2 regions of the Lysinibacillus sp. GW823-FHT06C08 genome follow, and region 1 is predicted to be linked to the other one. Evidence: riboswitches for the same ligand, from Rfam matches in the RefSeq annotation. Region 1 holds a riboswitch; the other holds the start of a gene.
What was found. Region 1 has a riboswitch for cyclic di-AMP ahead of AC1Q6O_RS11110 (TrkH family potassium uptake protein). Riboswitches for the same ligand answer to the same signal wherever they lie in the genome.
Positions count from the first base shown of each region.

Region 2: another riboswitch for cyclic di-AMP. It lies ahead of AC1Q6O_RS00080 (APC family permease); the one in region 1 lies ahead of AC1Q6O_RS11110 (TrkH family potassium uptake protein).

Region 1 is NZ_JBXAHN010000003.1:209,736-213,159, reverse strand. It holds gene AC1Q6O_RS11120 (NfeD family protein) at 1-427, opposite strand, end outside; gene rpsU (30S ribosomal protein S21) at 731-904, opposite strand; cyclic di-AMP (ydaO/yuaA leader) riboswitch at 1,160-1,298, shown strand; gene AC1Q6O_RS11110 (TrkH family potassium uptake protein) at 1,414-2,751, shown strand; gene AC1Q6O_RS11105 (potassium channel family protein) at 2,778-3,424, shown strand, end outside.
Region 2 is NZ_JBXAHN010000001.1:12,680-16,103, forward strand. It holds gene AC1Q6O_RS00065 (sensor histidine kinase) at 1-172, shown strand, start outside; gene AC1Q6O_RS00070 (PepSY domain-containing protein) at 169-834, shown strand; gene AC1Q6O_RS00075 (PepSY domain-containing protein) at 928-1,446, shown strand; cyclic di-AMP (ydaO/yuaA leader) riboswitch at 1,660-1,809, shown strand; gene AC1Q6O_RS00080 (APC family permease) at 1,929-3,424, shown strand, end outside.

The DNA.
Region 1 (3,424 bases):
ATGCACTATTGGCTTTCAAATCGGCTGCATTACCTGCTGAATCGATAACAGCTGCTGCACCGATTGTTCCATTGGGTACCATGTAGATTTCATCCGCATGTAAGGCTAAAAAAGCACCTGCTGAATGGGCATCCTTATTAATAAAAGCAATCGTCCGTATATCCGTTGCATCCATAAGCATGGCGATATCACTTGCTGCATTTACAAATCCGCCAGGCGTATGTATATCTAAGATAATCGCTTTCGCATTGTTTTCTTTAGCCTCATTAAAAGCTCGTTCTAAAAATGCGTGAAGCCCTCGCTCCACTTCATTATGAATAGGAACGTGGTAGACCTTACTGCTTGCAAAAGCCGAAGTTAATGGAAACGCTAACAAAAAAGTCATCCATATCACTAGTAAGTAACTAAGGATTCTCCGTTTTCGCACCTTTTTCCCTCCCTTCTAACATGCTTCTCCTCTGTATATACGGTCGAACATGTAAAAAGTTTCACAAATCTAAAAAATTATTTCAGCGATATGTACATGTTGCTTATACTACGTAGTATTACACAAAAAAGCCGAATGAATCTACATGATATCCATCCGGCTTTTTCATATGTACGTAAAACGAGCAATGTAAAATACCTGAAATTAATTACAGCTGTAATTAATTCCAGGTATATCTTTGTCTGCTCAGTGAATCATACGATTGCGTGTTATGAACGTAGGGATTTTTAATGGGAAATTAAATTACCACTTACGTTTACGTGCAGCTTCTGATTTCTTTTTACGTTTAACGCTAGGTTTTTCGTAGAACTCGCGCTTTCTAACTTCTTGAATTGTACCACTTTTTGATACAGTACGTTTGAAGCGGCGAAGAGCATCTTCAAGCGATTCGTTTTTGCGAACGACAGTTTTTGACATCTCTCTTTCCCTCCCTCCGAACACACGTCAATACACAATTAGGCAAATAACCTTCTGTTGTGTACTAAAAAATTATATCGTATTGTCTAATATTGGTCAATAGAAAGTGTGCGAAAATATCAAGTGAATTTTTGGTTTTATTTCTAATTGGAATTAGATGATCAAATTTTGCTCACAATAAAAAAAAAATTGCATTTTTCTATTAATATAGGGGTTTACAGAAAATAGAATATGGGCGTAGAATAATCACATTCAATTTAATAATGGCCAAATCTCAAACATTGAGAACGGAGGACCCAATATATTGGGGTTAATTCTGAAATACAGAAAGGATGAGAAACTCTTTCGCCATCCTACCCGTCAGCTAACTTCGTCGGCTAAAGCGAAGGAGGTCCTATTCGACCACCATTATTAGCATGTTTTCTACTATCCTTTACATGCTTTTTTAGTTGGTCTTTTTTTATGCATTTTTAAAATCAAGTTATTTTACATCTATAGAGGAGAACAAGATGAACACTTTTAGAAACACATTAAATCCTCCCAAAATTCTTGTACTTGGCTTTGCACTTATTATTATCATCGGGACTTTTCTTTTAACGATACCTCTTTCTACAGAAGATGGAAAGGGACTTTCGTTTTTAGATGCATTGTTCACCGCTACATCAGCAACTTGTGTAACGGGATTAATTGTTGTCGATACAGGTGATACATTTTCAGTTTTCGGAGAAGTAGTCATTTTATTCTTAATCCAAATTGGTGGTTTAGGATTCATGACATTTGCAACATTGTTATTTTTACTACTTGGGAAAAAAATATCTTTAAAAGAAAGACTTTTGCTTAAGGAAGCATTTAATAATATATCCATTGCCGGCCTTGTAAAATTAGTAAAGAGAATACTGCTCTTTACAGCATTGATTGAAATGATTGGTGGTCTTATTTTATCTATTCGTTTTTCTTTTGATATGCCAATAGGAAAAGCTGTTTATTTTGGTTTTTTCCATGCAATTTCTAATTTCAATAACGCAGGCTTTGATTTAATGGGCGGATTTAACGGAATGACAGCTTATGTAGATGACCCATTCGTCGTTTTAACAATTTGCGCTCTCATTACACTTGGAGGCTTGGGATTTATTGTCATGAATGAACTATATGAATATCGATTTACTAAAAGACTATCCGTCCATACGAAAATTGTATTAGCGTTTACAATTTTTTTAACGGTTAGCGCTACAATTTTGATATTTGTGTTTGAATTTGGAAATGATAAAACACTCGGTCCATTAACTGAATGGGGCAAAGTATTAGGTTCTTTTTACCAAGCTGTTACACCAAGAACAGCAGGTTCCAATACACTTGCTATTGGTGACTTAACACATTCCACATTATTTTTAATAATTCTCTTAATGTTTATTGGAGCTGGATCTGGTTCCACTGCTGGTGGAATAAAAATAACAACTTTCGCAGTATTAGTTGCTACAATGTGGTCACAAATCAGGGGGAAAGAAGATGTTGTTTTATTTAAACGTAGAATTGTCACTGAGACTATCTTAAAGGCTTTGACTGTCACAATGTGTGGCGTACTTATCGTTGTTGTTGTGACAATCATTCTTAGCATTACTGAACAACGTCATAGTTTCATGATGTATTTATTTGAAGCAACCTCTGCATTTGGTACTGTCGGTCTTTCGATGGGGTTGACACCTGAGTTATCCCCTACTGGTAGAATTCTCATTATTTTAACGATGTTTGCCGGAAGACTAGGTCCATTAACCATTGCTTTCGCTATTACAAAACGACGAAAAACAGAAGCCTTTCGACATCCTAAAGGTAATATTATGATTGGATAACAAAATTAGAGGAGAGTGCTATAGCTATGGCTATTAAACAATATGCAGTTATTGGCCTAGGAAGGTTCGGCACAAGTGTTGCCCGCAGATTACATGAAGCTGGACAAGAAATTTTAGGAATTGATATTAATGAAGAAAGAGTGGAGGATGCAGAGCCCTATGTTACCCACGCTGTAGTAGCTGATACAACTGAAGAAAAAGCTTTAACCTCTATTGGTATAGGAAATTTTGATTGCGTTATAGTGGCTATAGGTAACGATATGCAGTCAAGTATTTTAACAGTATCTTTATTAAAAGAACTAGGGATAAAAAAAGTTATTGCTAAGGCCCTCGGTAAAAGACATGGTCAAGTTTTAGATAAAGTAGGTGCTGATTGGATTATTTATCCTGAGCGAGATATGGGAGAGCGCGTGGCAAATCAGCTATTGTCTCCGAATATGCTGAATTATATCGAATTGTCTAAGGAATATAGTATAGAAGAAATTATGATCCCTTCAAAAATGGCTGGGCAAAATCTGCGAGATTTAGATTTGCGTGCGAAATATAACGTTAGTGTTATTGCCATTGTTCGAGAAGGAGAAATCATTATTTCCCCCTCCCCTGAGCAAAATATGGAACAGGAAGATATTTTAGTGATGATTGGCCATCGAAAAGATCTCGCTTATTTTTCAAA
Region 2 (3,424 bases), on a different contig from region 1:
GCGTTTTTACCGTGTCACAGAGGATCGTAATCGTAAAACAGGCGGTTCTGGCTTAGGGCTTGCGATTGCACATGAACTTGCGGGACAATTGGGCATCACCATAGATGTGGAAAGTACAGTTGGAGAAGGTTCAAGTTTTACCTTGTGTATACCAAAGGAGGGGCAGCAATGAAAAAGTGGGCTTTAATACTTATTGTGATTGTCCTTCTTTGTAGCGGAGTGCTTTGGTTTATTCAAAATCGCTATTTTCAAAAGGAGCCTCTCAGTGAAGAGGAGGCCATACGCCATATCGAAGCTATTTATAAAGGTCAAGTTTCAGAAGTAAAAAAGCGTGGAAATTCATTTGAAATTCAATTTACACGTGAGAATTTGAAATATACAGCCATGCTTGATGCTACAACACAGCAGGTTTCTGATCTAACGTTACAAAAAGGGCAAAGTAAATTATTGTTAACGGAAAATCAAATAAGAAAAATGGTGAAAGAAAAATATGGTGAGGTAGAAAACGTCATGCTCACGGAAACTATTTATACCGCACGTGTTGAAAAGGAACATAAGCAAAAAGATATAACGGTAGATGGCTATTCGGGTGAAGTGTTATCTGAAAAAGATGTAGAACCACTAAATCAGCCTGAAAAACCCCATATTATTACCGAACAGCAAGCCGTTGATATAGCGCTGCAACAATTAACTGGGAAAGTGGATTCTGTAGATTTTGAAGATACGGCGGAGGGCGGTTATTATTTAGTTGAAATTGAAACAGAGCATGAAGAAGCCACGTTCCAAATTCATGCTGTATCTGGAAGGGTCCTTTCTGTTTCATGGGACGATTAAACGAGTTTTCTCATGAAATTCTAATGTTCCTCTTATAGTTCTATCATCTTTGCTTGGTAAGCTAAAAGCAGATAAAACAAAGGAGAGATGAACATGAAAAAAATAATTATGATTCCCGCATTAGTGGTGACTCTTGGTGTTGGAGCGGCAATTGGTTCAACAACTTTATTATCAGGAAGTGCACAAGAAAAAAAGATTCTATCCATGCAAGAAATCGAAAAGAAAGCATTAGCAGTAGTGGATGGGACAGTAGCAGATATTGAACTAGATCAAAATCGCTACCGCTCTGTTTATGAGGTAGAGGTGCATGCTGATAAAGAAGAGTATGATTTAAAATTCGATGCCTATACTGGAAAATTACTTAAGCAGAAGAAAGAGCGTCAAGATGACGATGATAATGAATGGGTTAACGCTAATACTGCTACTAACCTTATAAGTAAAGAAAAGGCTATTGAAGCGGCTCTAACAAAAGCAAAGGGTACAGTCACAAAAATTAAATTAGATGATGGTATTTATGAAATCGAGTTAAAAAATGGGCAATATGAATATGATGTTGATGTTGATTCGATTACAGGAGAAATTGTTGATTTTGAACAAGATATGGAAGACTAATAATAGTTGTTGCCTTAAAAGTAGAGCATACTTTTAAGGTTTTTTTGTTGTAAAATGCCTTTAAATTAGGTATTCGCGGATAAATTAATTTCTACCATGGATATTAACAATGTATTTCAAAAAGTCTATGTATTTCACTTGTAAAAAATAAAAATTTTCTTCTTTACTTTTTTAATCGCCAGGCGTAATATGACATCATTATTAAAGTTTCAAATTTCTAAATCGCTGAAGCAAACTAGACGCGGGGGACCCATTTTAGACGGAGTGCATAAGCATTCCTTGGGGTGAATCTCTTCTTTTGAAGGGTAGGGCTACTCAGGCCCGAATCCGACAGCTAACCTCGTAAGCGTTAAGAGCAGAAAAGTTGGAGCTTGGCAGACAGATGAGCGTCTACAAGTCTTATTTAGTGATGACTTGTAGGCGTTTTTTGATCTCATTTAGGAAGGCGAAACACAATCTAAGAAACTAGAAGGTGTTTATTGATGAAATCCTCATTTAAACGTTATGTAATCGGCAAACCATTAAGATCCGATGCGTTAGGGGAGCAAAAACTTAGTAAAACAAAGGCATTGGCCATATTATCGTCCGATGCTTTGTCTTCCGTAGCTTATGGACCGGAACAAATTTTAATTGTCCTGATGACTGTGGGAACATTAGCATTTTGGTATTCTTTACCGATTGCGGCAGGGGTTGTTGTCCTATTGGTGGCACTGACTTTATCATATCGTCAGGTTATATTCGCCTATCCACACGGGGGCGGCGCTTATGTAGTATCTAGGGAAAATTTAGGTGTGAACGCGGGTCTTGTAGCAGGTGGCTCATTGCTCGTTGATTATATTTTAACGGTAGCGGTAAGTGTATCAGCAGGGACAGATGCCATTACATCGGCATTTCCAAGTCTGCATCCATACAATGTGCCAATTGCTATTATCTTTGTGATTTTTTTAACGGTCTTGAACTTACGTGGTGTAACAGAGTCCGCCTCTGTTTTGGCATACCCTGTCTACCTGTTTGTAGTCGTTATGTTAGTGTTGATTGGGATGGGGCTCTATAATGTTGCAACAGGTCAGGTGCCAGCAGAGCTGCATCCAAAGATAGGTACACCCGTCGCAGGGATTAGTTTATTTATATTATTAAAGGCATTTGCGTCAGGGAGCTCAGCCTTAACAGGGGTAGAAGCTATATCGAATGCGATCCCTAATTTTAGAAATCCAGCTCCTAATAATGCTGCTAAAACATTGTTAGCAATGGGCGGAATCTTAGCGGTTTTATTTATCGGTATTGTTAGTTTAGCTTATTTTTACGGAATTGCGCCAACTTCGGAAGCGACAGTCGTTTCCCAACTAGCAGAAGCAAGTGTTGGTCGAAATTTCTTTTATTATATAGTACAGGGTACAACAGCGATGATTTTGGTACTTGCAGCAAATACAGGCTATTCAGCATTTCCTCTACTTGCTGTCAATTTATCAAAAGACGGTTTTATTCCAAGAATATTTCAAATGCGTGGGGATCGCCTAGGGTATTCTAATGGCATTATGATGCTAGGACTAGCAGCCATTGTTTTAATCATCTTATTTGATGGGGCAACAGAGCATTTGATTCCACTCTATGCTGTTGGGGTATTTATTCCGTTTACATTAGCACAAACGGGAATGATGCGAAAATGGTGGCGCGAAAAACCTACTGGCTGGATGACAAAATTTACGATTAACACAATTGGTGCAGCCATTTCGTTTATTGTAGCGATGATGTTTTTTGTAACGAAGTTGCCTCAGGTATGGCCAGTGTTTGTATTTTTACCAATTATCATTTTTGTATTTCATCGGATCAAGCTTCATTATCAAGCCGTTGGGGAACAGCTGAGATTGAGTAAAGAGGAAGTCGCTACTATTGAAGGAAATGTATTCATCGTACCAGTAGCTGGTATAACGAAGGTGGTTGAAAATTCCCTTCATTATGCGAAATCACTAAAGGTTGA